Regions from separate parts of the Candidatus Avoscillospira sp. LCP25S3_F1 genome, predicted to be linked through region 3. Evidence: riboswitches for the same ligand, from Rfam matches in the RefSeq annotation. Region 3 holds a riboswitch; each other region holds the start of a gene.
The links. A riboswitch is a leader RNA that binds a small molecule or an ion and turns the genes downstream of it on or off. The one in region 3 is predicted to bind cobalamin.

Region 1: another riboswitch for cobalamin. It lies ahead of ACTQ33_RS12765 (class I SAM-dependent methyltransferase); the one in region 3 lies ahead of hemA (glutamyl-tRNA reductase).
Region 2: another riboswitch for cobalamin. It lies ahead of ACTQ33_RS00030 (cysteine-rich small domain-containing protein); the one in region 3 lies ahead of hemA (glutamyl-tRNA reductase).

The regions. Positions count from the first base shown of each region.
Region 1 covers NZ_JBQKJT010000014.1:37,762-50,175, reverse strand. The annotation lists gene ACTQ33_RS12825 (ATP-binding cassette domain-containing protein) at 1-137, opposite strand, end outside; partial or broken gene ACTQ33_RS12820 (ABC transporter ATP-binding protein) at 193-609, opposite strand; gene ACTQ33_RS12815 (TIM barrel protein) at 606-1,589, opposite strand; gene ACTQ33_RS12810 (energy-coupling factor transporter transmembrane component T) at 1,586-2,491, opposite strand; gene ACTQ33_RS12805 (DUF4430 domain-containing protein) at 2,494-3,414, opposite strand; gene ACTQ33_RS12800 (S-layer homology domain-containing protein) at 3,428-4,957, opposite strand; partial or broken gene ACTQ33_RS12795 (ZIP family metal transporter) at 5,148-5,447, shown strand; gene ACTQ33_RS12790 (ABC transporter ATP-binding protein) at 5,575-6,249, opposite strand; gene ACTQ33_RS12785 (ABC transporter ATP-binding protein) at 6,242-7,168, opposite strand; gene ACTQ33_RS12780 (ABC transporter permease) at 7,165-7,989, opposite strand; gene ACTQ33_RS12775 (ABC transporter permease) at 7,986-8,927, opposite strand; gene ACTQ33_RS12770 (ABC transporter substrate-binding protein) at 8,936-10,555, opposite strand; gene ACTQ33_RS12765 (class I SAM-dependent methyltransferase) at 10,606-11,430, opposite strand; cobalamin riboswitch at 11,539-11,740, opposite strand; gene ACTQ33_RS12760 (alpha/beta hydrolase) at 11,902-12,414, shown strand, end outside.
Region 2 covers NZ_JBQKJT010000001.1:3,044-8,110, forward strand. The annotation lists gene ACTQ33_RS00030 (cysteine-rich small domain-containing protein) at 469-741, opposite strand; cobalamin riboswitch at 849-1,080, opposite strand; gene ACTQ33_RS00035 (ABC transporter ATP-binding protein) at 1,117-1,884, opposite strand; gene ACTQ33_RS00040 (FecCD family ABC transporter permease) at 1,897-2,913, opposite strand; gene ACTQ33_RS00045 (ABC transporter substrate-binding protein) at 2,910-3,899, opposite strand; gene ACTQ33_RS00050 (adenosylcobinamide amidohydrolase) at 3,990-5,067, shown strand, end outside.
Region 3 covers NZ_JBQKJT010000012.1:86,084-98,497, forward strand. The annotation lists gene ACTQ33_RS11940 (zinc metallopeptidase) at 1-173, opposite strand, end outside; gene nspC (carboxynorspermidine decarboxylase) at 607-1,731, opposite strand; gene ACTQ33_RS11950 (saccharopine dehydrogenase C-terminal domain-containing protein) at 1,735-2,994, opposite strand; gene speB (agmatinase) at 3,154-4,014, opposite strand; gene speE (polyamine aminopropyltransferase) at 3,995-4,855, opposite strand; gene ACTQ33_RS11965 (aminotransferase class I/II-fold pyridoxal phosphate-dependent enzyme) at 4,856-6,316, opposite strand; gene ACTQ33_RS11970 (hypothetical protein) at 6,357-6,509, opposite strand; gene speD (adenosylmethionine decarboxylase) at 6,568-7,326, opposite strand; adenosylcobalamin (AdoCbl) riboswitch at 7,889-8,032, shown strand; gene hemA (glutamyl-tRNA reductase) at 8,164-9,393, shown strand; gene ACTQ33_RS11985 (precorrin-2 dehydrogenase/sirohydrochlorin ferrochelatase family protein) at 9,380-9,832, shown strand; gene hemC (hydroxymethylbilane synthase) at 9,829-10,716, shown strand; gene cobA (uroporphyrinogen-III C-methyltransferase) at 10,713-12,194, shown strand; gene hemB (porphobilinogen synthase) at 12,196-12,414, shown strand, end outside.

The sequences.
Region 1 (12,414 bases), on a different contig from region 3:
CGGTGCTCCGTCAGAAGGATGGTGGTGCCCAACTCTCGGTTGATGCGTCCCAGCGTGGCCAGAAAGTCCGATGCCGCGATTGGGTCCAGCTGGGATGTTGGCTCGTCGAGGATCAGCACCGAAGGCTGCATGGCCATGCATGACAGATGCTAGGTTGAGCAGCTGTTTCTGTCCGCCGGACAGTTCCGTCACGTTTTTATAGAACCAGCTTTCGATACCGAAAAAGGCCGCCATTTCCGCCACCCGCTGTCGGATCACCGGCGTCTCATAGCCCAGACTTTCCAGGCCAAAGGCCAGCTCATGCCAGACCTTATCGGTGACGATCTGGTTGTCGGGGCTCTGCTGGACAAAGCCGATTCGCTCCGCCTGCTGCCGCTGGTCCATAGAATCCAGTGGCTGTCCTTCAAAAAGAATGGTGCCGCTCCGGCGTCCATGGGGTGCAAGCACCGTTTTCAGCTGCCGCAGCAGCGTGGATTTTCCGCAGCCGGAGGGACCACAGAGCACCAGAAACTCTCCTCGCCGGACCGTCAGAGTCAAATGCTGCAAAATAGTCCCAGGCTGTTCCGGATAGGAAAAACAAAGGTCTTCGATTACAATGGTATCTGTCATGGATCACTCTCTTTCTTTTGGAGCAGCGCCTGCTGAACAGCAATGGCACTTGCCCGTTTCTCCCGGGTGCGGGACGTCAATTCATGGGTCAGCCATGCCGGTTTGATCCGCTCCAGAACGGGCAATATGGCAGCGTCCGTCCAGGGCTGGTGCTGGTCAATTTGCAGCACATGGGCATAATTGACGGCAAAGCGTTCTTCAAAGGATGCCGGCCATGCTTTCGGCAGCCGGCCGGTATGGCTTTTGACATAGCTGCCGCTGAGAGACTGGTGAAAGTGAATACCGCGAATCATGGAGCAGAGACTGCCGTGACGGTCCAGTATGGCGCTGATATAGGCGGCCCCCTCTGCCTGATTTTGCAGCTCGGCACAGCAATTCATCAAATGACCGGTATCCAACAGGATACCTTTATTGGCATAGTGAATACCATCCAGCAATCGCTGGGTCTGACTGGGTTCGGTAAAGGTAAAACCGGGCCACCACTGATTTTCCACCAGGAAGACAAAGGTCCACTGCTTTCCCGTCAGCAATTCATTGATCAGCTCCAGGGCAGCAGTGATGACTTGATCGTTGCTGTGGGAAAACCGATAGGTAAAGCACTCTTCCATCGAGACATCCGACACATGGAACACCACATATTGCGCCCCCAGCCGCTCGGCCCGTTCCAGGTCTTCACGGTACTGGCGCAGCAGCGTCTCCCGACTCAGACCACCGTATATGGCGGTAGCCTGAGCCAGAGAGCCGTATTTCTCCTTTAGCGCCGACCAATTCCCATTCCACAGGTCTACCCAATCGTGGAAGAAAATCAGGTGATATCCCTGTACCAGGCCCGCCGGGATATCCTCCGGAACCTCTTCTCCACTCCATATGGCCTCAATTCCATCACAGCTCAGATCCTGTATTTCCTGTTGCAGATCTGCCCAGTCACGATACTCCCCCAGTGTGCCAGAATAGAGCGGCAGACTCATACTCTGAATCATTTTACGGCCTCCTCACAATGCAGCGCACGCCACACACGGTCTGCATGGACATTGATGACCACCGGTGTCAGACACAGTCCTGCCCAAAATAGCAGCAGGCAGATTGTCACCGGCGTCAGCGACGCGCCCTTTATGGTTGGATAATACCGCCAGGAAAGGCCGCCTGTCAACGCTCCCCAGCCAAGAACGATGCCGCAGCAGCAAAACCACAGCAGAATCGTCTTATCCCGGTCATCAAAGCGATAGATGGAGAACGCCGTTCTGCCGGGCAAACCGTAGCCGCGGCTTTTCATACTGTCCGCTGTCTCAATGGCATTCTCCAGCGCCCAGGTGACCATGATGGAGAAGATAGTCACCGCGTTGCGGACCCGCCGCAGGAGACTGCCGTCGGACACATCCCGGCCCACACATCGCTGGGACTCACTGACCACATGGAGCTGTGCCTTGAACTTGGGTACAAAGCGCAGCGTCATGGACAGCACCAGAGAAAGGGCCGGAATCACTCTGCCGAAGAGATACACAAATTTATCCGAGGTCATCACCGCCGTATAGCAGGAAAACCAGGAGATGACCGCCGCCAGCATGGCGGCGGCCGAAACGCCGTAGAGGATGCTCTCCAACGTCAGTGGATTGCCTGTCGGCAGGTAGGTCAGGATGGTGACACCCTGATGATTGAAGGCCGGATTGACCACCAGAGTCAGCACCATCATCGGCAGGAGAAAGGCCAGAGAAAACCGCACCGCCCGCTGACCGTTAAGGTACACCGCATAGACCACGCTGCCGACTAAAGAGATCCCCAAAATGACGGGATGCAGGCAAAACATGGTCACCATCAGGACCAAAGCAAAATACAAAAAATTGATGACTGGGTGACAGCTGGAAAACGCATCCCTGTTCCGCATGGTCAGTTCGCTCCTCTGTTCTCCGTAAAGCCCCGCCCGACATCTTCACCCAGGTCACAGGTGTAGACCCACTCGACGACATCACCGTCTTGCAGCTGATAGCGGCTGCATCCATAGTTGGGGAACCAGTCGTTGACGCTGTACATCCAGCCGGACAGCTCGCCCACATCGAATTCATAGAGGTTATGAATGCCTTCGATATAGGCAGAGTTATACATGGGTGTGTCCTCAACCTCCATATGGATTTTTTGCTGCTTACAGGTGCGCTGCAGCACGTTAAAGACACTTTCTCCCTCATAGAAAGTGACGGTCATGGGCTCCAGAATCCAGCCATCCTCCGGCACCAGTTCCTTCTTCTCCGGAGCACAGAGGTCCAGATTGTCCAGAATGGTAGCGCAGGAGATGGAAATGGTGCAGCTGTATGCCGTTGTGCCAATCGTCACATCCTGCGGTTCCACCGGCAGCGGCTTGCCTTCCGGCACTGGGTCAGTCAAATACTGATCCTTTCCCGTCTCTGGGTCAATGACCATCTCCGGCTGCTCTTCCACTTGGGCCGGTTTCGGTTGTTCCTGCTCCTGCTGTTGGGAAGTGGTCGGAGCCGCAGTCTGTTCTGGGGCTGTGGGCTGCTCAGGCGCCGTGACCGTCGGTTCTTCCTTCGGCTCCTCCGCTGATGCAGGAGCTTCCTGCTTTTCCGCTTCTATTGGTCCTTCCGGTACCGGTTCCGCCACTGTGGGCTTCTCCATCTGCACCGGCTTTACAATCTCCTGAACATCGTCTTTCGGTGCAGACTGGGCTGTCTCATTGGCAGCAACGGTCCAGCCCCGTGCGCCGGGCGCGTTGCCGCCGTACCAGAACGCGCCGACCAGCACCGCGACGATTAAAAGCGGTGCAAGGACTTTCCATTTATGCTGTTTCCACCACATTGCAGGATTCTCCTTACAGCAGCTTGGCGCTGCCCAGCATCCGATGCAGCATCTCGGCGATCTCACACCGCAGGATGGCACGGTTAGGCTCTACATTCAGATCACTCTGATCGAGGATATCTTCACCATAGCAGAAGGCAAGGCTCTCCTGGGCCCACTGAGCAACGGTCACATAGTCGGTAAACTGGGCCAGTGTATTGAGAATTTCGTAGTTTTCCAGTTCCGTATCCATGCCGCAAAGCTTGGCAGCACGGGCCACCATGACAGCTGCTTCCTGCCGGGTGATCGTACCGCTCGGATTGAAGCGTCCGCTGCCAACGCCGGTGATGATACCGTAGGAATAGGCAGTGCCCACATAACCGGCATACCATGCATCGGCGGCCACATCGGTAAAGGCATTGGTAGCCTTGGGCGTCAGCCCTAAGGACCGCACGATGATGGCGGCAAACTCCGCACGGGTCATGGTGGCATTGGGATCGAAGCGGTTTTCGCCCTTGCCGTTGATGATGCCCCGGGACGCCAGATCCTCAATGGCCTTCTGGTTGGTATGGCCGGTCACATCGGCAAAGGAGACGCTGCCGCTGACGGGCACCGGTTTGACATCGGCGTGCTTACCAGGTAGACCGATCGTTTCCACTGTTACACCAGTAACATGGATTGTCACATCATTCATCTCGTAAAGGGCGCTCTTTCCGGTAACAGCCCGCTGGGCCGCCACCAGGCCATAGAGACCTTGCTCGCTGGCCATCTGATTGTCTCCACCACCGGCAGAGGTATGCAGGAAGCTTCCATCTTGATTTTGATAACTGAGCAAATTATCCAGCAAAGTATGGCCATTTTTTACAAAACGAGCATCCTGCAAATCGATTCCCAGGGCGCACAAGCCAACGATCACTTGTACAACGCTCTCGGAACTGCTGGTATTGTGACTGGCGTAGCCGCCATCGCTCTCCTGCAGATTGCTTAAACACGTCAATGCCCGATCAATGGCCTGCCGTACATTGGCCTGATCCTGATAACCAGCCAGAGCCTGCAGCGCCATGCCGGTGATATCCGGATCGCTTTGACCATCTCCGCCTTTGTCCGTTAGATTCCAACCGCCGTCCTCCAGCTGCCGCGAAAGAATTTCATCCACATACATCTGTCGTGTGGCCTGGGTGGCAGCTTTGTCATTTTGAGGCATGGCATAGTTGCCGGAATCCAAAGCAATCAGCGCCCATATGGGACCGTTGATGCCTTGCCAGATGGTCTTATCAAAGTCTCCCAAAGGCGTGAGCAGATTATAACCTGCCACATCAGCAGGGTTGGCGCCAATGGCGGTGAGGGCCACGATCACACGGGAATACTCTGTATATTTTTTATCGTGGAGATTGCCTTTGTGGTCCTCCACATAGTCCTCTACTGTATTATAATACTGGTCCCAGTAAGATTGCGGCACATCGCAGCCACTGCGTGCCAGACCGATCACGGCCCACTCCCCGCCCACGGAGCCCACTTGGGGCTCCTGGACGGTGCGCAGCATGTAGGCTGTGCTGGTTTCCATGGCAGTCTGCAATTCTGGTTTTGCCGCAGCAGATGGCAGGGCCAACCCTAACAGCAAAGTCAGCGACAACGCTGCTCCCAAAATCCGTTTCAATTGTCGTTTCATACGCATCGCTCCTTTATCTTGCTCCACTCATGATCAAGTCAACAGCGGCATCATTCGCATCAGCATCGCAGCTACCTCCGCACGGCTTGCCGTATCGGTTCCCATCTACCAAGCCACCGGTTCCCGCTCCAAAGCCTTTGCTTACTCTTTCCTGTCGGGTCTGGCCGAGCCGTTGGGCGCTCTGCTGGGTTGGCTGGTACTGCGTCCCATCATGAGCGATACAGTCTTTGGACTGCTGTTTGCCGGTGTGGCCGGCATTATGGTGTTTATTTCTTTTGATGAGTTGCTGCCCGCCGCCCGGGAATACGGCGAACATCATCTGTCCATTTACGGCCTGATCTCCGGTATGGTGGTCATGGCTATCAGTTTGCTCCTGTTCTTATAAGCCATCTGACACTATATGCAAAATCCTGTGGAACAAGTGTACATCTTGTTCCACAGGATTTTTTTGCGTCTACAAACGACTTCAACTGAAAAAATAGCAAAAAACTATGCCATAGTATCATTTTGAATCAATGGGCAATCATGGGTTGTATACGATCGCAAAGGTACTCTGCCACCTCGCGGTCATGGGTGATAAACAAGTATGACAAACCGTGCCGTTCCCGTAGCTCTCGTAGGATCTGCAAAATCTGAGCTTGCACAGAGATGTCCAACATGGAGGTCGGTTCATCCAGAATCAGCACTTTCGGCTGCAGCAGCAGCGCGCGGCACAAGCTTAGCCTCTGGATCTCACCGCCGCTAACTTGGTGCGGGTAACGGCTCAGCAGTTCCTCTGTCAGCTTGACCTGCTCCAGCAGCCCTGACAGAAGCTCCCGCTCCTTTGGTAGTCCGAAGATATCCAACGGTTCCAATAGACTCTGTATCAGCGTACGGCGAGGATCAAAAAACGCTTCCGGCCGCTGTGCAATCAACTGCACCGACTTACGAAACGGGCGCAGCGCTTTGCCATGCCAATGTGTGATCTCCTCACCGCAGTAGAATATGCTGCCTTGATCTGGTGCAATCAACCGCAGCAAAATACGGCCCAGCGTACTCTTACCGCAGCCAGAAGGCCCCATGAGCCCCAGCGTTTCACCACGGTGCAGTTGGATCGATACTCCGTCCAGTGCCCGATGGGGCCGACTGCCGAAACCGCCCCGGAAGGTCTTTTCGATCTGGCGTCCCTCCAAAATAATCTCATTCATATCGAAAACACCTCACCATCTGCTCCGGCTGCGGGTGATATGCCGCCGGACGCTCTCGGTGACAACGTTCGGAGGCATGGGGGCACCGTGGAGCGAATGGGCAGCCAGGCAGTCGTTCTCCGGCTTTGGGCGCCACACCCTGCAAAGGCTGAAACCCATGTTCCGGCAGGGCGTGGAGAAAGGCTTGGGTATACGGGTGGAGAGGCCTGTTCCATACGTCCGGCCCCAATTCCAAAATTTGGCCGGCATACATCACCGCCACCTGGTTACAAAGCCCTTGCGCCAAAGGAACATCATGGGTGATTACCAACATACTTTCCACTCCACGTTTTTTTAATGACAACAGCGTTTCCTGTACCTGTCCCCGCAGGTCCCGATCCAAACCTTTGGTCGGCTCATCCGCCAGAATCCAACGGGGAGAACAGGCAGAGCCAATGGCACACAGTACCCGCTGCTGCATTCCGCCGGACAGCTCATGGGGATATGCCCGGAGAATCCGTTCTGGTGCGGAAAAACCGAATGCATTCAACAGTTGCTTCGCCTGTTCCAGAGCGGACCGGCGGGACAACTTTCGCGGCAGCAGCGCCTCCAGCAAATGCGCTGCAATAGTTCTGGCAGGATTCAGAGAATCGGCAGGATTTTGGGGGATCAGGCCGATTTCCGTACCCAAACGGCGTCGGGCGTCCCGGGCTGTCAAAGGCATGCCGTCAAGATATATGTTCCCGCCAACCTGGGCATATGGAGGCAGCAGCCCCAGCAGGGCCAGGCCCAACACGGATTTTCCGCAGCCGCTTTCCCCGATAATACCAGTAATGGTTCCGGCGGGAAAATCCGCTGTGACGCCATCCACCGCCCGAATATCGGTGTTGGGCAAGCGGAAGGTCACAGAAAGGTCATGAAATTGCAGTCCGTTCCTCACAGATCGCGTACCTCCTGGCTGCGCACGTCCAGTCGGTTCCGCAAGGCATCTCCCAGCAGATTGATGGACAGCAGCAGCAAAAAAATGCACATGCCCGGCGCAATAATCAAGTGCGGAGCGCTGCGGTAGTTCAGCCGGGCATCGGAGATCATCACGCTCCAATCCGGTGTAGGCGGACGAATACCCAGCCCCAGGTAACTGAGCGAAGCAATGGACAGGACACAGCGCCCAACCCGACTGGTAAATAGCACCACCATGTTGCTCATCATATTCGGAATCACATGCAGCCACAACAGACGGCAGTTTCCTGCTCCCAGCGTCCGCAGCCCTTCTATATAGGATTCTTCTCGGATACGGAGTGTCTCTGTACGGACAATGCGGGAAAATCCAGCCCAGCTGGTCAACACCAAAGCCAGCAATAGATTGGGGATACCAGGTCCCAAAATACCGGCAATTGCGATCATGAGACAAGTGCCGGGAAGCCCTTGAAAGATATTGGCAGCGGCAGTGGTAATCCAATCTATCGCACCGCCGAACCATCCGCCCAGCACACCCACCAACATCCCAAAGGCCATAGACAGGGCCGTGGCGGCCAGTGCCACCAAAATCGACGCCCGGCCGCCGTACAGTACCCGGCTGAACAGGTCCCGTCCCAGGGCGTCAGTACCCAACGGATGGGCTACAGAAGGCCCTTGCAGCCGCACCGCCATATCGGTGGCATTGGGATCGTAGGGAGCCAGAACAGGCGCCAGAAGATTGGAGAGCAGAAGGATAGCCAGCAGCGTGACCGCAAAGACCATTTGCGGATCGTGTTTCTTCATATACTTCTCCTTTCCAGCCGAACTTTTGGGTTTAATACCATGCTGGCTGTATCCACCAGCAAGGTGACGCCCACATAAATAGCGCCAGCCAGCAGCACATAGCCTTGCAGTGCTGGATAGTCGCGGTTGGAGATGGCCTCCAGCGCATAACTTCCAATACCGGGCAGCGCAAAGATGGACTCGACAATCACCGAACCGCCCAGCATCCCTCCTAAAGAGTTTCCAAGAAGCGCCACTGTAGGTACAATGGCGTTGGGCAAGGCATTGCAGATCACCAGCCGCCAAGGACGGATGCCACGGGCGGCGGCAGCCGTACAGTATTGCTTGCCGAATTCTGCCAGCAGAGCGGAGCGGGTCAGCCGGGCCGCCATAGCGGCACTGGCAGAAGACAGTACCACCGCCGGAAGCACCATATACCGCAATCCACCGTTGCCACTGGTGGGCAGCCATCCCAACGTCTCCGCAAAAAGAAGAATCAATCCTAGAGCCAGCCAGAACGCCGGCACAGACAGCTGTATATTGATCCATGTTTTGATGAGACGGTCTGGCCATCGTCCGCGATAAGCAGCTGAGAGGCAGCCCATGGCAATGCCTGTCACGCAGGCCACCACCATGGCGCAGGCCGCCAGTTTTAGGGTTACCGGCAATCGACGAGCCAGCTCTTCCCCCACTGCACGCTGGCTGTGGTAAGAGGTTCCCAGGTCTCCGGTGAGGACGCGCCCGACCCAACGCACATATTGGGCTGCATACGGTGCATCCAGGCCCATCTGCTGTTCCAACGTTTCAATCTGCTCCTGTGTGGGTTCATATCCCCCTTGACTGAGGGCAATCTCTGCGGGATTACCCGGAGAGATCACCCCCAGTACAAAGGCAATGAGGGAAATGCCCAGGAGTACTGGGATCAATGAGAGAACTTTCTGTATCAGATAACGGCTCATATCCGCTGTTACTGTGCCCAGGACACCATGGGCAACTCGATACCATACAATTTGGCATCGTAGCCGGTAAGTTTTGTACTGTAGGCCAGGAGTGTCTTGTCATTGAACAGCGGGATTACGGGGAATTCCTGGGTGGAGATCTCTTGAATGCGGTCATAGCAGGCCGTCCGCACCTCCATGTCCAGGGCAGCAGAAGCCTCTGCCATCAACTGATCCACTTCGTCGCTCTGGTAGCCCAGGGAATAGTTCTGATTATGATCACCGCTGGTGAGCATAAAACGGCGGAAAATCGTGGCAGGTTCGGAGTTGGACAGTCCCTGCTGCATCCGAGCAATGCCATATTCGCCCTGCTTCATCTCCTCTTTCATATTAGCCATTTCCATAGGCATCAGCTCACAGTCAATGCCGATTTCAGACAGCCAAGAAGCAATCAGTTCCGCCTCGCCTTTCTGTGCGGCCTCATTACCGTTATAGAGATAGGAAATGGTGACCCGCTCTCCGTCCAGCACAGCATTGGCCAGTTCTTTGGCTTTTTCCAGATTTTCCTCTACAGGGAATTCCTTGTAAAAGGGCGTGGCGTAGTTCAGAATATTAGTAGTCGGTGTGCCGAATCCGTAATACAGTTCATCGGTAATGACGCTGCGTTGGAGGGCCAAACTAACAGCCTGCCGCATCCGCACATCGTTGAAGGGAAACTTTGTGCCATTGACTGTCAAAAAACGGATCATAGTGGATTTGGTGGTGGTAAGGGCAAAATCATCGCTACCCTCCAGTTCCATGGCCAGGGCGGCGGGAATCGCATTGAGATCGATGACACCCAAAATCTCCCCGCTCTTCAATGCAGAGAAACGGGTATCTGCATCGGGAATAGCCTTGATCCGAATGGTTTTCGCTTTGGCGGCATCGCCCCAATAGTCGTCGAACCGCTCCAGCAATACATATTCATCCAGAACATTTTCGCGAATTCGGAACGGACCGGTACCGATACAGATGCCGTTGAAATTGCCCTCCTCATCGAAGCAGGCGGGGCTGTAGATGGCGCTGCCGAAGTTGACCATATTGTAAAGCTGTGTGGGAGACGGCTGCGTAAACGTCAGACGAACCGTGTACTCGTCCATCTTTTCATAAGTATCCAGATTGGGATAGTGGGCATCGATATCCAGCGGATAGAAAGAAGAGCTTTTGACGCCCATAGCCATTCGGTCAAAGTTGGCGATGACCGCATCAGCATTGAAGTCACTGCCGTCATGGAATTTGACGCCTTGGCGAAGATGGAAGGTCCACTGGGTTCCGTCTTCGCTCATCTCCCAGCTTTCCGCCAGGCAAGGAATGGGGGCGGCTGTTTCATCCTGGGTAATCAAAGGTTCCCAGACATAAAGGATCTTGCTGCAATAATAGCCGTCTTTTTCACCGGGCGCCAGATTGCGATATCCGGCCAGCACGATTTCCGCATTTGGGTCCACAGTATCCTGGGACTGCTCCTGTACCGTCTGCCCGGCTCCGGTGCTGCCTGACGTTTCTGTCCCATCGGTGGCAGAATCACCGCCGGAACAGCCCAAAAGCCCCAAGGAAAGAATCATCGTGAGAAAAAGTGCCATAATTCGTTTTTTCATATTTTTTACACCCATAGAAACTATTACCTCCTAAATTGCTCTTATCTGCCCGTTAAGGCAGCTGTTTACATACGTATGGGCTTCCACACCAAAAGTTGGGAGTCAAACGGATACTCACACACCCATTGCGTTCCCTCCCTGCGGTGAAACGGTGATAACAGATCCCACAGCCGCTCCCGAGGACAAGGTGCCATCAGGAATTGCTCCGCCCTCCGTAAGATCGCTTCCTTGTCGGCATAACGATATGTCCGATGATTCGGAATATTTATCATTTTGCAGGAAATCCCCAATGAAGTGAGCACCTCACCCAATTCCCGACATCCCTGGCGAGTGTAGCGGATCGGAAGGTCAGCTGCTTCCAGGACCGGCAGCCATGGAAATTCTGGTGGGCAGTTCATGCCGATTACACACAGATGACCGGCATGATCGTTCATCTTCTGCAAAAAATGCTCGGGCTCTTCCAAACGATATAGGCAATTGTAACCAAACACCAGGTCATGAACGGGAACTTCCGCATCTTCCCAGGTAGAACAGATCGGAACGATGGGATTCCAGGGTGCGGATCTGCTGCTGATATAGGCCAGATTATCGGGAGAAATATCCACACAGGTGACTTTTGGAAATGTACGGCACAGCGACAGTGTATAATTTCCCCAGCCCGGCCCGATCTCCAAGACAGAATGAATGGGCAACGGCTCTGTTAGAGCGCTCAGAGCCTCCCATACCGCTGTTGCATAAGCATCTGGCGGCGGTGGACCATCGGCCATGCGCTTGCGCCAAAACGCCTGCTCCTCTGCTGCGCTCTGCGCCCGCACCGGCAAATCTCCATTTGGAAAACGCAGGCCTCGACGCCATCTGTTGCCTGCATCTGTGTGCGTCACGTTGATCACTCCCTCCAAAATAAGACGCAAAAATCGGGCCATTACTGCATAAAAATACAGTAATGGCCCGATTTTGCCAATACAAATACAATGCTTCCTTCCAAATGCACGTGGAGTATGGAAACAATCCAGCAGGCAAGTCTTCTGACTTGTGGATCAACACCTTCGCAGCCTTCCCGGTCACAGGACCAGTGGCATCTTTGCGTCGGCTCCTCACTTACAGCGGCGGCTCCGTGTGGGATTTGCACCCAGCTTCCTTCTTCGGCTTCTCACTGTGTATTTTTCACATCTGAGAAACACCTGCGCCCGTAGTATAGCACAGTCCACAGCCATTTGCAAATCTTTTTATTGTGAAAATCTCTTACTGTTCCTCCATGGAATGCTGCTCAATAAAATGGATTTCCTATACCTTGACACCTTTTCTTAAATGTGGTACTCTTTGGTTAATTAAGACTAACCACCGCACAAGGAGGAGCAAACATGCAGGAATTTGACGCCTTTGACCGTCGGTTTCCCCTGCGGCAGATGACCATTGGCGGAATCTCCTTCCCCTATCGCCATCATGTCCATAGTCAAAATCGGGAAACTCTGCTGCTGCTGACCGGCGGCATCGGGCTGTCCGATCTGTTTTTTCACCATTTTGCAGCATTTGCAAAGGATTTTTCCGTACTCACCTGTGATTATCCCCTCCACTGCACTACCATGGCCCAGCTGACTGACACTTTAGCCCAGCTGCTGCGTACCCTGGGCATCCGGGCCTGGCTGGTGGGCCATTCCTTCGGCGGCGTGGTGGCCCAGCTGCTGGCCAGACGCCATCCGGATGTGGTAGCCGGTCTGGTTCTGTCCAATACCGCTTCCCTGGCAGCAGATATGACACCGAAAACCCGCGCCTCTCTGTTGGCTCTGTTGGAGAAGGAGGAACGCTATCACAGCCAGATGCAGGCCATGCCCTTCGCCCTGATCAAACCCATGCTGCGGCGGGCCATTCTGAAA
Region 2 (5,067 bases), on a different contig from region 3:
AAATTTTGTATGGTATCTCGATATCGCTCCAGCTCTTGCGGTGTCAATTTTGCTGGACGAGCCTGCCTTCGCTTGCTAACGGTCTACACCCCCTTTCGACTTTGGGACCTGCTGCCAATCCGAAAAATAAAAAATCCGGCAGACAATGGCGTCTGCCGGAAAAGCAGATATCCATTGCCGATCCCTGCAAATAGAAGCTTTGAACACATGAAATGCACAAAACCTCCAGCCATCCCCAAACATGGGCATGGCTGCAAAAATCGGCAATGGATACCACCTTGATCAATTACCATGGAGCAGGCTGACAATCCTGGCTTATGGCCGGAGCCAAATACAGTAGAGGTAAGACTGCGCCGGATTCACACCGGCTTGTCAGTTGGCATATGTCAAGCATATGACCTGCTCACAGCCCGTATTGTAACCGATTTTTGCAGACGTGTCAAGAACATATCCAGGCACTTTCATACGCTATGGCTGTTCTGATTCTTTCATCATTTTTTCCAGCTCAGGATACTTGCCTATGATGTCGTCATATCGGTCTTTTTGATGGGGGATCGTACATGCGCTGCAGTCCTTACGGCCATTATATAAATACTGATAATTTCCTCCGCAGGCCTTGCCCAAAGCATACAGTGGACAAAAGCAAAACAGACAATTAAACGATTCAGGGTCCTGTGTTGGGTGGCATGGAAAATATTCACATTGCTTGTGTGAAAAAAATTTGTATTGGTTTCCTTCCATGAGCATTCATCTCCTATCCAATCAGTTCAAAAAACGGCTGCGGCAATCCATGGGATCGCCGCAGCCGTTTTTCTGCGTACCAAAAGGAATCCACTGCCCCTGCGGACAACAGATCCTGTCTCTTTGTAGGTCTTCTGACTTACGCTTATGGAGGTGTCCTCCTGCGTCCATATCCTGCCTTCTCAGGTTGCCCCAATGACTGGCTTTCACCAACGGATAGGACCTCAGCGCTTACAGCGGCGGTTACCGTCCGGGATTCACACCCGGTTCCCTTGTCCAGTTTCCGCGCCGCGCATCTTGATCGATAGGCCACGAAAACCACAAAGCTCTCTATATTAAATTCTATGCGTATCGTAGCACCGGGAAAGGCAAACGTCAAGAGACTTGTTCCCAACGCCGGAGAGAGTCCATCATATAGGAGGCTACGTCCATATCATAGACCCCACGGAGAAAGTCTCTCGTTAATACCTCGTTGGCCGATCCCATCCCGGCCACAGCGCCGTTTTTCAGAAACAGCAGCTGATCGGCTAGCATCAGAGAGAGGTTGATATCGTGGAGCACGCCGATGACGGTCCTCCCCTTCTCCTGGGACCAGTTTTTCAGATAGGCCACCAGCTCTGTCTGGTGCTTCAGATCCAGGTGGTTCGTCGGCTCGTCCAGCAGGATGATCTCCGGCTCCTGGGCCAATGTCCGGGCCAGAAACACCCGCTGAAGCTGGCCGCCCGACAGCTCAGAAATCTGCCGCTCCCGCAGGGGCTCCAAGCCGGTAGCACAAAGGTACTGCTCTACACACCGCTTGTCCTCCCTAGAGGGCGACGCAAAGAACCCGCGGCGTAGCTTCTGATACCGGCCCATCATCACCGTTTCATACACGGTAAAGGAAAAATAAACGGTGCTCATCTGGCTCATCATGGCCATATGGGAGGCGATCTCCGGCCGGCGCATGGCGGCAATGGACTTGCCATCCAGCGTCAGCTCGCCCCGGCTGTCCAGGAGACCGGCAACGGTGCGCAGCAATGTGCTTTTGCCGCAGCCGTTGGGCCCCAGAATGCACAGATTCTGCCCCAACGGGAGGTCAAAGGTAATATCGTGCAGGACGTCTCCAGTTCCATATCCCGCACAAACATTTTTCAGATGCAGCATGGATCAATCACCTCATTTCAGCTTTCTGCCGCGGAAGAACACCAGGGCAAAGAACGGCGCGCCCACCAGTGCCGTCACGGCTCCCACGGGAATGATGGTTGGAGCCAGCACCGTGCGGGAGACCAGCTCTGCCAACATGAGAAATGCACCACCAAACAGTGCCGACAAGGGCAGCACCAGCCGGTGGGCCGATCCAAATATCCGGCGCACCATATGGGGCGCAATCAGATCCACAAAGCCGATGACGCCCACCAGGGAAACGGCTGTACCGGTCAGCAGTGCGGCAACTCCGATCAGGATCAATTTCACCCGCTTGAGGTCCACACCAATGGACATGGCTTGTTCCTCACCAAAGCTCATGATGTCCATTTCCGGGGTAAACCGCTGCAGTACCAGCATGGAGATTACAAGAATCGGGAACATCACCGCCACATGGGACCAGTCCCGGCCGGAAAAGCCGCCCATCTGCCAGAAGACCATCTGCTGCAGGTGCTCCCGGGACAAGGCGGTGAGCAGCGTCAAAATGGCGTTGACGAACAACGAGAACACCATACCCACCAGTATGACCGTCTGGTTCTCCATCTTGCCATCCAGCCGGGATGCAAAGGCCAGGGCCAGAAACACCGTGGCCAGGCCGCCGATAAATCCGGCTGCCGGCAGCGTAAAGAGTCCCAGAAGCGGGATCGTAAATCCTGTGACCATGACCAGCGCCGCGCAGAGACTGGCGCCGGAGGAAACACCCAGCGTATAGGAGGAGGCCAGAGGATTCTTCAGGATGGACTGCATGACCGTGCCGCTGGCAGACAGGGTCGCGCCGGTCAGGAAAGCCAGCACCGCTCGGGGAAATCGCATTCCCCAGACGATGGAGCTCAGGTTGGGATCGATGGTTCCGGGTTCTCCAGACAGCTTGGCGATCAAAATGGCCACCACCTGTCCAGGCGTCAGGTTCACAGAGCCTATGGCGATGCTGCCGATGAGAATGAGCAGGGCCGCGGCGACCGCAAGGAGGATCTTACCTGTCCGCTTCATGCAGCGTCACCCGCGGCAAAGGGATCTTCGATGGCTGCGTAGGCGTCGGGATAGATCATCTTGGCCATCTGCTTCATGCCGTCGATCACATGGAGGTTGGGCAAGGACACCGCATTGGTGTTGACCAGATACACATCCTCATTGGCCACGGCGGTGACATTCTCCCAACCAGTCCGACCCAGGATCTCCCCTACCGGGTCCTCCACATAGTCCACCATGGTCAGGATCACATCAGGATTCAGCGCAATTACCGATTCCTCCGTTACGGAGACAAAGCCCTCCTGGTCAGCAAAGATGTTCTCCGCCCCGATAACTGTGAGCATCTCCTGCATAAAGGTACCACTACCGGCAGTATAGATATCAGGAGCACAGGCGATCTCCACTACTACACGCTTTTTGTTCCGAATACCTGCGCCAATCTCAGACAGCTGGTCCAGTTCCTTCTGGAACTGCGCGATTAGAGCCTCGCAGATTTCCTCAGCATCCACACAGTCCGCAATAAACCGGGTATCCTCCAGCATGGTATCGATACCGGAAGCAGACGGAATATCCGCCACGCAGACACCCACGTCCCGCAGGGGCTTGAAGGGGTCTGTGCCGGTGGAGGCGCTCATACCGGTGGTAAAGATCAGATCTGCATTCAAAACGGCCATCTGCTCCGTGTCTGGCTCCATCATATCGAAGGTCGGCAGATTCTCCAGGCCGAAATACATGGCAGAATAGGTGTCTACGGCAACGAGCTTGTCCTTCATCCCCAGGTCCAGCAGAGTCTGGGTGGCAGAGGGCGCCATGGAGATGATGCTGTCCACCTGATCCGGCAGCGTGATGGGATTGCCGCTGCGGTCGGTGTCTGGGCGGTCATTCGCAGTTTCCTGCGTCTGTTGGGACTGCGCATCCAGCTCCGTAGTTTCCGCGGGAGCGCATGCAGTCAGGGCGGTCAAAAGCAGCAGGATCATCACAAGGGCGAGTGCGGTTCGAAGTTTCATTGAAAACAATTCCTTTCTTCTTTTCCTGTGTGCAGTTATTTGGTATAATCCATACAGAACATCTCAGAGAATCCCGGAGGATAAAGATGTATGGAACGCAACTTTAAACTGTGCAACGGCGATCGCCTTACCTGTACGGAACAGGCCGCTGTTTTTCGCTTTTCCGGCCCCCGTATGGTGTTGTCCACTGGGGCCAACGGCGGCGGAATGCGAAGCGATCTGATCGCTGCATTCAATTACTGCGACTGCGGCACCGCGGGTGTATGCCAGCCCATGGAAGGCCATACACTGCGGGAGCACCAGCGTGCGGTGGCTCGACGGCTGGGGTTGGACCCGGACCATTCCACCGGTCTGGACACAGCGGCAAATCTTGACAACATGGTCGTCATCACCAAGCGGTGGGAGGATCTGCAAATCACCGCCGCAGTCTCCGGCGGCGCCGACGTCAACGCCCTCTGTGCGGGTGATCCTACATTTCTGACCGAGACTGACGGTGCGCCGTGTCCTGTGCCGCCCGGGACCATCAACATATTCCTGGTCACAGACCGTCCCCTCTCTCCCGGCGCCATGGCTGAACTGATCATGACTGCCACCGAAGCCAAGACCGCCGTGCTCCGGGACTTGATGCAGGGCAGCAGCGTTTCGCAGGAGCTTGCCACGGGGACCGGTACCGACGGCATGGTCATCATCTGCGGCATCGGAGAAGACGGTATGCTGCTGAACGCCGGAAAGCACTTCAAATTTGGAGAGCTGGCGGCATTGGCCGTCCGGGAAGCCGTCACGGAAGCACTGTTCCGACAAACGGGTTTCTGTGCCCGAGAGCAGCATTCCGTCCTCCGTCGACTGCATCGCTTCGGTATCACCGCAGAAGCGTTGTCAGCCAAATGTCTGGCACAGCTGCCGGGACAGCGCGCTGCATTGGACAGGGCTTTGGAAAAGCTTGACCAAGATTCTTTCTTAGTGAGTGCCACGGCGCTCTATATCCATCTGGAGGATCAGCGCCGCGCAGGTATGCTGACAGAACTGGAGGCTGGGGACTGGGTCGACCATCTTCTGCGTCAGATCCAGCAGCACTATCACTGCGATTTTCCCATACTCCCGGAAGCGGATCTTCCGGAAAAGCTGGCACAGTTTCTCTGCGCGCTGCTCCTGGCCAACCTGCGGGAGC
Region 3 (12,414 bases):
TTGCGCAGACCGTTGGCGTCCAGGACCATGCGGGCGGCGTCGGCGCCGGTAAGACGGCGGCGGGAGCGCTGCTGGGAATATTTGCGGAAGGTTCCGTTGACGCGGCTGCTGGCCCACATGGCAAACAGCACCGCGGGCAGCACCAGAACCAGATAGTAATAATCAAAAAACATGGCAACCACACTTTCTTGCAGTTTTACAGCTATTGTACCCCAAGATTGTGAATAAATCTACCCTCCGTTGTTTAGAACGGATTTTGTGGATAACCCTGTTGGGGAGCTGTGTATAAATTGTGGAAAACAGAACTCATATGGGCAATTTTGGCCCATCATAAGGGCCGAATCATCCCCTATATTAGGGCCAATTTTGCCCCCTAGTAATAATAAAATAATAATAATAAATAAATTATAACTAGAAAGAAAGAATAAAAAGAAAGAAAGAGCGCCGAAGGGCAGTTATCCACAGATTGGTGCAAAAAAAGTTGACAATTGTAAAATTTTCTCTTCTAAACAACACGGCGGCAGCCCTTGATAACAGGGGCTTGCCGCCGTTGGTCTGTTGAAAATTGGAAACAACTGGTTCTATCCACAGGGTATAATACCACTGTCAGGAAAGGCGGGTACGGAAGTCCTCATAGCCGAACTGCCGGACCACCGTTTCCTTGCCGTCCAGATCCCGCCAGACGATGGCGGGCAGGGGCATACCGTTGAAGGTGTTGGTCTTGACCATGGTGTACAGGGCCATGTCTCCGAAGGTCAGCCGCGTGCCCTCCGTCAACGGCGTGTCGAAGGAGTAGTCGCCGATGATGTCGCCGGCCAGACAGGTGGGACCGCCCAGCCGGTAGGTGTGGGCTTTCTCGTTGGCGGCACCGCTGCCCAGGAGGGGCGGACGGTAGGGCATTTCCAGCACGTCGGGCATATGGCAGGCGGCGGAGGTGTCCAGAATGGCAATATCCATGTCGTTGTGGAGGACCTCCAGAACTTCCGTCACGAGAAAGCCGCTGTTCAGCACAACAGCTTCGCCCGGCTCCAGGTAGACGGTCACGTTGTACCGCTCCCGCAGACCCTGGACCAGCCGCACCAGCCGTTCCACGTCGTAGTCGGACCGGGTGATGTGGTGGCCGCCGCCCAGATTCAGCCATTGCATCCCGGGCAGGTATTTTCCGAACTGGTCCTCGAAGGCTTGCAGCGTCGTCTCCAGGTCGTCGGCATTCTGCTCACAGAGGGTGTGGAAGTGCAGGCCGTCCAGCAGGGGCAGCAGGCTCGCATCGAAGTTTTCCAGCGTCGTACCCAGCCGGGAGCCGGGAGCGCAGGGGTCGTAGATGGCGTGGCCCTCCTGGGTGGAGCAGCGGGGATTGGTCCGTAATCCCATACTTTTTCCCGCTTCTCTGGCACAGGGACCGAACTTCCGCAATTGGTTGGGGCTGTTGAACACAAAGTGGTCGGCGTATTGCAGCAGCGCCTCGAACTCGTCGGCCCGGTAGGCCGGGGAAAACACATGGGTTTCCCCGCCGAATTGCTCCTTGCCCAGCCGAGCCTCGTAGAGACCGCTGGCCGTGGTGCCGCAAAGATACTGGGCGATCAGGGGATAGGCGTAAAACATGGAAAAGGCCTTCTGGGCCAGGAGGATGCGGCAGCCCGCTTCCTCCTGCACCTGTTTCAAAAGCTCCAGATTCTTGCGCAGTAACCCCTCGTCCACGACGAAATAGGGGGTGCGGATGGTATCGCTCATGAATCAGTCCACCAGCACCGGGTTGTCGTTGATCTGCCAGGGCAGGCCCCACTGGTTCAGGGCGTCCATGTAGGGGTCCGGGTCGAACTCCTCCACGGTGTAGACGCCGGGCTTGGTCCACTTGCCGGTGAGCATCATCATGGCGCCCACCATGGCCGGTACGCCGGTGGTGTAGCTGATGGCCTGGGAGCCGACCTCTTTGAAGCACTCCTGGTGGTCGCAGACGTTGTAAATATAGGCGGTCTTGTCCTTGCCGTCCTTCTTGCCGGTAAAGATGCAGCCGATGTTGGTCTTGCCCACGGTGCGGGGGCCGAGAGAGGCCGGGTCGGGCAGCAGGGCCTTGAGGAACTGGATGGGCACGATCTGATGGCCCTCAAATTCGATGGGCGTGGTGGACAGCATACCCACGTTCTCCAGACACTGCATGTGGGTCAGATAGGACTGGCCGAAGGTCATAAAGAAGCGGATGCGCTTGACGCCGGGAATGTTCTTGGCCAGGGATTCGATCTCCTCGTGGTGCAGCAGGTACATATCCTTGTGGCCCACCTGGTCAAAATCATACTCCCGCTTGATGGACATGGCGGGAATTTCCACCCAGTGGCCGTCCTCCCAGTAGGAGCCGGGGGCGGAGACTTCGCGGAGGTTGATCTCCGGGTTGAAGTTGGTGGCGAAGGGGTAGCCGTGGTCGCCGCCGTTGCAGTCCAGAATGTCGATGGTGTCAATCTGGTCGAAGAGGTGTTTCTGGGCGTAGGCGCAGTAGGCCTGGGTCACGCCGGGGTCGAAGCCGGTGCCCAGCAGCGCCGTCAGACCGGCTTTCTCAAATTTCTCCTTGTAGGCCCACTGCCAGGAGTAATCAAAGTAGGCCGTAAAGCCCTCCTCCTTGCAGCGCTTCTCGTAGATGGCCCGCCACTCCGGATCGTCGGTGTTCTCCGGCTCGTAGTTGGCCGTATCCAGGTAGTTGACGCCGCAAATGAGGCAGGCATCCATGATGGTCAAATCCTGGTAGGGCAGGGCGATGTTCATGACCAGATCGGGCTGGACCTTTTTGATGAGCGCGACCACTTCATCGACGTTGTCGGCGTCCACCTGGGCCGTGGTGATCTTCGTCTTGGTCTTGCCCTCCAGTTCCGCCTTGATGGCGTCGCACTTGCTGACGGTGCGGCTGGCAATGCAGATTTCGCTGAAAACGTCGCTGTTCTGGCAGCACTTGTGGATGACCACGCCGGCCACGCCGCCGCAGCCAATGATGAGAACCTTGGACATGGAAAGTTCCTCCTTCAAACAATGTGATTTTGGGGATTTCGCCCCGTGCGCGGGGCGACCGGGGCGTTGCCCCTGGACCCCACAATTTTTTTGTAAAAAAATTGACTAAAAACTTTTATATATTTAGGGTACGGGGACAGAGCCCCCCGGAAAAGACGGTTAGAAGTTGTCGTTCATGGCCAGGAGCATCTCCCGGACGATTTTCGCCGCCACGGCGTTGGAAGCGCCGGTGGGGTCATAGTGGGGGCTTAATTCGTTGACGTCGCAGCCCACGAGGTTACAGCGGTTGCAGACCAGGGTGACGGCTTTCCGCAGGGCGTCGAAGGGGACGCCGCCGGGCTCCGGGGTGCCGGTGCCGGGGAACACCGATGGGTCCAGCACGTCCAGGTCCACGGTGAAGTACACAGGCTTGTCCCCCAACTGCTCCACCAGCGGTTCCAGGCCGTCAAAGTCAAAGGGATGGGTTATTACATGATCCTTGCCCCACACCCATTCGGACCGGTCGCCGGAGCGGATGCCGAACTGAAAAATTCTGCCGTCGCCGACCAGGTCCCAGCAGCGGCGCAGGACACAGGCGTGGGACAGCTCCACGCCCAGATATTCCTGCCGCAGGTCGGCATGGGCGTCGAAGTGGACAATGGTCACGTCGGGATAGTTGGCATGGACGGCTCGGAACGCGCCCAGCGTCACCAGGTGCTCGCCGCCGATCAGGAAGGGCCGCTTGCCCTCGGCCAGAATGGCCGCTGCCTGGGCTTCGATATCGTCCAGGGCCAGCTGGGAACTGCCCATGGACAGCTCCAGGTCGCCCAGGTCCAGGATGTGGGCGTCCAGCAGGTCCCGGTCCTGATAGGGGCTGTACGTCTCCAGGCCGTAGGACTCCCGCCGCAGGGCGTTGGGGCCGAAGCGGGTGCCGGGACGGTTGGAGGTGGTGGAATCAAAGGGCGCGCCGAATAACACGGTGCGGGCCGCGTCTGCCGGGCAGTCACAGGCCATATAGGTATCAATCTGCGGCTTCAACATGCTTCAATAACTCCTCTACATAGGCGGGAATATAGAACGCTCCCCGGTGGAGCATGGTGGTGTAGTACCAGCAATGGAGCCCCCGCTGATTCCAGCGGTCGGCGTCCAAATCCTTGAGGGGATGATATTTCTTGGACGCAAACCCGAACAGCCAGTGGCCCGAGGGGTACGTGGGGATATGGGCCTGATAGACCCGGCTGATGGGGAAGGACTCCACAATCCGCTTGTGGGCCCGCTGACAGGCCACGGCGTCCTCGTCATAGAAGGGGCTTTCGTGCTGATTGACCATAATGCCGTCGTCGCGCAATGCCTTATAGCAGTTGCCGTAGAACTCCCGGGTGAACAGACCCTCGCCGGGGCCAAAGGGGTCGGTGGAATCGACAATAATCAAATCGTAGCAGTTCTCCTTGGAGCGGATGAACTTGAGGCCGTCGGCGTAGTGGATGGTGACCCGGGGATCGTCGAGAGAACAGGCGGTCTTGGGCAGAAATTCCCGGCAGACGCGGACCACTTCCTCGTCGATTTCCACCATGTCGATGTGGTCGATGTCGTCGTAGCGGCACAGCTCCCGGATCACGCCGCCGTCGCCGGCGCCGATAACCAGCACATCCCGGACATGGGGATGGACGGCCATGGGCACATGGGTAATCATCTCATGGTAGATGAATTCGTCCCGTTCCGTCAGCATCATATAGCCGTCCAGCGTCAGAAAGCGGCCGAATTCCTGGGACTCAAACACGTCGATGCGCTGGAAGTCGCTCTGGCCGCTGTAGAGCTGGCGGTTGACGCGGATGGAGAACTTGGCGTCGTTGGAATGTTTCTCGGAAAACCAAAATTCCATTTATGCTTCCTCCCTGGTCAGTACGTTCAGGCGGAGAATGTCGGCATCCTCGGGGCCGGTCATGGAGCAGCCCTTGGCCTTGGCGTAGGCGATGTAGTCGAGAATGGGCTTTGTAATCCGCTCGCCGGGGGCCAGAATGGGGATGCCGGGGGGATAGCACATGACAAACTCGCTGCAAACCCGGCCCGCCGTATCTTCAATGGGCAGCGATTCTTTCTCGGCGTAGAATGCCACCTGGGGCGAAACCGCCACCTCCGGTTCGATGTATTCCTGCTCCATCAAACCGGCACGGCTCTTGCCGAAGCGGCGGCGCACCTCGCTCATGGCGCTGACCAGCCGTTCCACCTCGCGGGGCCGGTCGCCAATGGAAAGATAGGCCAGAATGTTGCCCAGGTCGCCGAATTCAATCTGAATGTCGTATTCATCCCGCAGCAGGTCGTAGACCTCGATACCGGCCAGACCCACTTCCAAGGTGTTCACCGACAGCTTTGTGACGTCGAAATCGAAAATGCTTTCGCCGTTGATGAGTTCGCTGGAATAGGCGTAATAGCCGCCGATGTCGTTGATCTCGGAGCGGGCGTAGTTGGCCAGTTCGATGACCCGTTCAAACTCCTGCTTGCCCCGCAGGGCCAGGTTGCGGCGGGCGATGTCGAGACTGCTCAACAGGAGATAGGAGCCGGAGGTGGTCTGGGTCAGATTGATGATCTGCCGGACGTACCCGGCGTGGACGTTGGGACCCATCAAGAGCAGGCTCGACTGGGTCAGGCTGCCGCCGGACTTGTGCATGGACACGGCGGCCATGTCGGCCCCGGCCGCCATGGCGGAGACGGGCAGCTTGTCACTGAAATAGAAGTGGGTACCGTGGGCCTCGTCGGCCAGACACAGCATCCCGGCGTCGTGGGCCAGCTTGACGATGGCCCGGAGATCGGAACAAATGCCGTAATAGGTGGGATTGTTGACCAGCACGGCCTTGGCGTCGGGGTTGCGGCGGATGGCGTCGGCCACCTCGCAGACCCGCATCCCTAAGGGGATGCCCAGGCGGCTGTCACATTGGGGATTGACGTAAACGGGAATGGCGCCGCAGAGAACCAAGGCTCCCATGACGCTGCGGTGGACGTTGCGGGGCAGGATGATCTTATCGCCCCGCTTGACGGTGGACAGTACCATGCTCTGGACGGCGGAGGTGGTGCCGCCTACCATTAAATAGGCGTAGGCCGCGCCGAAGGCGTCGGCGGCCAGCTCCTCGGCCTCCTTGATGACGGAGACGGGATGGCACAGGTTGTCCAGGGGTTTCATAGAGTTGACGTCCATGCTGACGCAGGTCTCGCCCAGCAGCCGCGTCAGCTCCGGGTTGCCGCGGCCCCGTTTGTGGCCCGGCACGTCGAAGGGTACCACCCGCATTTTGCGGAAGTTTTCCAACGCCTCGTAGATGGGCGCCCGGGTCTGATCCAGGATTTTCAAGGAAGCACTCCCCCTTAAATCGAAAGTTTTACTCGATTTTTTACAAAAAATCGCAGGGGTCCAGGGGGCAGCGCCCCCGGTCGCTGGCCGCAGCCAGCGAAATACCCGCGCCGCGCACGGCGCGAAACACCCCGGCGTCCCAAACCGCCATCCGCAGATGGCGGAATCCCCGGCGGCTGTACACAGCCGCCATCGGTTCGACGCCCCCTGCGGGGGGGGGGATGGCGAACCGATCTCATGGGGACGGGGCATCAATAAATATTCTGCCCGCTGAAAATCTCAATCATCTCCCGGGAGATGTTGTTGGTGATTTCCAGCCGGATTTTCGGTGGCAGCTCGTAGACGTCGGTCTTAAACAGATAATTCTGCAAATCGATATCCTTGCGCATCATACGGGTGTGGAACAGGTTGGCGGCGTAAACATTCATGTCCACGGCGTCGTAGGCGTGGAGAATGTCCTCGCTGATGTAGTCCTGAATGGAGGCCACCCGGTGGTCCATAAACAGTTTCCGGCCGCCAACGTCCCGGGTAAAGCCCCGGACACGGTAGTCCATGGTGATGATGTCGGAATCAAAGGAGCCGATCAGATAGTCCAGCGTTGAAAGGGGCGTGATCTCGCCGCAGGTGGCCACGTCGATATCGACGCGGAAGGTGGCCAGGCTCGTTTCCGGATGGTATTCCGGATAGGTGTGGACCGTCACATGGCTCTTGTCCAGATGGGCCAGCTGGGTTTCCCCGGCGGGGATCATGGAGCTTTCGGCAATGAGAATGGTCACCGACGCGCCCTGGGGCTCATAATCCTGCTTGGCGATGTTGAGAATCTTCGCGCCGATCATGTCGGTGAGATTGGTGAGGATGCCGGTGAGCCGTTCCGAATTGTACTGCTCGTCGATGTAGGCAATGTAATCCCGCTGTTCCCGCGGCGTTTTGGCGTAACAGACGTCGTAAATGTTGAAGCTCAAAGCCTTCGTCAGATTGTTGAAGCCGTACAGTCTCAGTTTCTCGCCCATAGGTGTACCCCCTGCCGTCCTTCCAGGGAGGACGGTCGATTCTCTCAAAATAATAAAAAACAGACAGTATGCCGCTGCATACTGTCTGTAAAACACGCAAATTCGCTGTGACATGGGGAAACTCCCCCCGTTTCGGCGGAGAGAGGCGGGCCGGCAGCCCGTACAGCGTTTGACAGAGTCTATATAGCAAATACTTACTTTTACTACTCTTATTGACCGTTTTACAAGTTGATGCAGGATGCTCCCGCTGGTTTTAAGAAACCAACTTATAAAATTGTGCTTTTAACACAATCAATAATGGCGGCGACGCCGCCCATCGGCAGTTGACCCGGCTGTCCGTATGGCCTTTCCCCGCGAAGCGGGTGGTCGAAGAAATATTTGCATGGATACTCTGTTCGACACTCATATCACATACACGCTTACTATACCGGCATTGACCCCGGTTGTCAAGGGATTTCCACCGCCCAACAGGGATTTTTTGTCGAAGCGTCAGGCGACGGGATTTTTGTCCCGGTGTACTTGACGGCGGCGGCGGAACATAGTATTCTAAAGAATAAGCGAGTATATAACACATAACACAGTCCATGGGGAAACGGGTGCAACTCCCGTGCAGTGCCGCTACTGTGACGACGGGTTTCCCGTCGGAGCCAGACCGCCGGTGGACTGTCTTTCCTTCCGCGCCGCGAGTCACGGCAGCCGGAGGCTGCCGGTCAGACCGCACGCCCCCGGGCGTGCGGTTTTTGATTGGGCAGCACCGCGCCGGTGTGCCCTTGCCAAATTATGCGGCGCTGCCGTAGAAAATCAGGAATTATCAGAGAAAAATGGGGAAACTGACCAATGAATATCCAAATGATCGGCATTGACCATACGACGGCCCCCGTGGAGATCCGCGAGAAATTCTCATTCACCTCCAAGGTCCAGGCGGCCCTGATGGAACAGGCTGCCGCCCTGCCGGGGGTCCTGGGCGTCATTCTGCTGTCCACCTGCAACCGGACCGAACTGTGGGTCCACTGCCGCCCTGATGTGGAGCCGCCGCTGTGCGACTGCATCTGTCAGATTGCCGGGGCGGGGACCGAGCAATACCGGGACCGGTTCCGCCGCCGCCGGGGCGAGGAGGCCGTGGCCTACCTCTTCGGCATGACCAGCGGCCTGCGCTCCCAGATTTTCGGAGAGGACCAGATTCTCACCCAGGTGAAAGAGGCATTGGACAAGGCCCGGACGGCCCTCCACACGGACACGGTGCTGGAGGTGCTGTTCCGCATGGCCATCACCGCCGCCAAAAAGGTCAAGACCGGCATGCAGACGGCCACCGCCGACACCGGCGCCGTGGGCTACTGTCTGGAAAAGCTCCGGGGCGAGGGCTACGACTTCACCGGCCGCCGCTGTCTCGTCATCGGCAACGGCAAAATGGGCAAGCTGGCCGCCCAGGCCTTGCGCCAGGCCGGGGCCATTGTCACGGTTACCGTCCGCCAGTACCGCAGCGGCGTGGTGGAGATTCCCGTGGGCTGCGAGCGCATCGACTACGGCCGCCGCATGGAACTGCTGCCGGACTGCGATATGGTGGTCAGCGCCACCACCAGCCCCAACACCACGATGAAATATGAGGACGTCTCCGCCGCCGTCTGGAAACCGGGTCTGATCTTTCTGGATTTGGCCGTGCCGAGAGACATCGACCCCCGCATTGCGGAGCTGCCCGGCGTCCGGCTCTTTGATATTGATTCGTTCCACGCCCCCCAGTCCGAGGAGCGGACCCGGATGGAGGAGGAGGCCCAGGCAGTCCTTTCTCAGCAGATTCAGGAGTTTGTCACCTGGTACGACTGTCGCGACCGCATCCCCATGACCAACGAGCTGGCCGAAAAATGCGCCGTGGATTTCCTCGTCCGGGTGGAACCGGCCATCCGCCAGACCCATCTGGACAGCGAAGCCGCTTCGGCGCTGCGGGTCCAGCTGGAAGACGCGGCCAAAAAGCACTTCCGCCGTCTGCTGTTCGCCGTCCGGGACGAGGCCGGAGCCGCCGCGTTCCGGCAATGTCTGGACGCCATGGAGAAATTCTATGACCAGGCGTAAATTTCCCCTTTATATTGATTTGGACGGAAAGCCCGTGGTATTGGTGGGCGGCGGGACCATCGCCGCCCGGCGGGCGAAAACCCTCTCCCAGTTCGGTGTGAAACTGACGGTCATTGCGCCGTCCATCGACGCGTCCATCCGGGCCTTGCCCGGCGTGACGTGCATCGAACGGCCCTGGGACCCGGCGCGATTGGGGGAGGCCGTCTTTGTGCTGACGGCCACGGACTGCGAAGCCGTCAATGCTTCGGTGGTGGAGACGTGCCGGAACCGGGGGATTCCCGTCAACGACGCCTCCGACCAGACCCGCTGTGATTTTCAATTTCCCGCCGTGGCCATCCGCGGCGATGTGGTCGTCGGCGTCAATGCCGGCGGCACCGACCACTCCCTGGTGCGCCGCGTGGCTGCGGCCATCCGAACGCTATTGGAGGGCGAACTATGAAACAACTGCGCATCGGCAGCCGGGAGAGCCGGCTGGCCGTCATTCAATCGGAGCAGGTGGCCGACTATCTGCGGTCCCAGGGTGTGGACGCGCCCCTGGTGACCATGAAGACCACCGGCGATATCATTCTGGACCGGACCCTGGACAAAATCGGCGGCAAGGGATTATTTGTCAAGGAACTGGACAAGGCGCTGCTGGACGGCCGCAGCGATCTGTCGGTCCATTCCACCAAGGATTTGCCCATGGAGATTCCGCCGGAACTGCCCATTGTGGGCTTTTCCAAACGGGAGGACCCCCGGGATGTGCTGGTGCTGCCGGAGGGCTGCACCGAATGGGACAAGACGAAGCCTGTGGGCTGCGCCAGCCGCCGCCGAATGCTCCAGCTACAGGACCTCTATCCCGAGGTGACCTTTGCGCCGGTTCGCGGCAACGTTCTGACCCGGTTGAATAAACTGGACGTGGGCCAGTACGGCGCGCTGATTCTGGCCGCCGCCGGTCTCAAGCGGTTGGGACTGGAGCATCGCATCAGCCGGTATTTTTCCACCGAGGAGATGATTCCCGCCGCCGGACAGGGCATTTTGTGCATCCAGGGCCGGGCAGGGGAGGACTACTCGGCATTGGCTGGGTTCCTGGACGACGGGGCTACGGCCTGCGTCACGGCGGAGCGGGCCTTTGTCACCGCGTTGGACGGCGGCTGTTCCAGCCCCATTGCGGCATTTGCCCATCTGGACGGGGAGACGCTCCATCTGCGGGGCCTCTATTACAGCGAAGCCCACGAAACCCACACCGTCGGAACCTGCTCCGGCCCCGCCGCCGACGCGGCATCCCTGGGGGCCAGACTGGCCGCGGAACTGAAAGAACAACTGGACGGAGGAACCCAATGAGCGGTAAAGTATTTTTGATCGGCGCGGGTCCGTCGGACGCGGGTTTACTCACCTGCAAGGCCCGGGACATTCTGCAATCGGCCGAAGTGGTGGTGTATGACGCATTGGTGGGCGAGGCCATTCTGGCCATGGTGCCGCCGGAGGCCGAGTGCATCAACGTGGGCAAGCGGGCCAGAAACCATACCCGCAGCCAGTGGCAGATCAACGAGATTCTGCTGGAGGAGGCCCAAAAGGGAAAGCGTGTGGTCCGGCTCAAGGGCGGCGACCCGTTTCTCTTTGGCCGGGGCGGCGAGGAACTGGAGCTGCTGGCCAAAAACAACATCCCCTTTGAGATCGTGCCGGGTATCACCTCGGCCATCGCCGTTCCCGCCTACAACGGCATCCCTGTGACCCACCGGGATTTCTGCTCGTCCCTCCACATCATCACAGCCCACAAAAAGGCCGACGAACCCCTCAATATCGATTTTGACGCCCTGGTGCGGACCAAAGGCACGCTGGTATTTTTAATGGGCGTGACCGCCCTGCCTGCCATCTGCCAGGGATTGTTGGACGCCGGCATGGACCCGGAGATGCCCGCTGCCGTCCTGCACCGCGGCACCTCGGCCCGGCAGAAGCGGGTGGTCGCTACGGTTTCCACCCTGCCCGAAGCGGCGGCCCACATGGAGGCCCCGTCGATTATCGTCGTGGGTAAAGTCTGCGCCCTGTCCAAGGAATTCGCCTGGGCCGAACAGCGGCCCCTGTTCGGCAACCGCTATCTGGTGACCCGGCCCCGGGAGCGGGCGGGGGTCCTGGCGTCGCGGCTGCGGGACCTGGGCGGCGAAGTGGTGGAATTCCCCACCATTGAACTGCGCGCCCTCGACGGCGTCTCCCTGGACGGCCTCGACGACAGTACGTGGCTGGTGCTGACCAGTCCTTCCGGCGTGGAGATTTTCTTCGATCTGCTGAAACAGCAGCATAAGGATGTCCGGAGCCTGGCCCACCTGAAGGTGGCGGCGCTGGGCAGCGCCACGGCCAAGGAATTGGAGCGGCACGGCATTCTGGCCGATTTGACGCCCGCCACCTATGACGCCCGGAACCTGGGTGTCTCCCTGGCGGCCAAACTGCAACCCGGCGACAAGGTGTTCATCGCCCGGGCCAAGCAGGGCAGTCCCGAGCTGACGGAACAGCTCAACAGCGTTCCCTGGGCCGATGTCCAGGATGTTGCCACCTATGAGACGGTGCTGACCCGCCCGGCCATTCTGGAACCGTTGGAGCTGCTGGACGGCCGCACCTGGGCCGTGTTCACCAGCGCCTCCACCGTGCGGGGCTTCGCCGCCGCCGCCGGTACCGAGGACCTTTCCCAAGTCAACGCCCTGTGCATCGGCAAACAGACCGAGGCCCAGGCAAAACAATACGGCATGACCACCAAGACCGCTGCCGCCGCCACCATGGACGCATTGGTAGAGCTGGCCCTGGCGTGTGCCAAGGAGGAAGATTGAAATGGAACTGATTCGTCGTCCCCGCCGCCTGCGCAGCGGCGAGATTCTGCGGAAAATGGTGCGGGAGACCCGCATGAGCAAGACCTCCCTGATTTACCCCACCTTTGTGGTGGAGGGGGAGAACCGCAAGGAGGAGATTCCCTCCATGGCGGGCCAGTACCGCTACAGCATCGACCAGCTGCTCTACAAGGCGGAGGAGATGCTGGAAGCGGGCATCGAT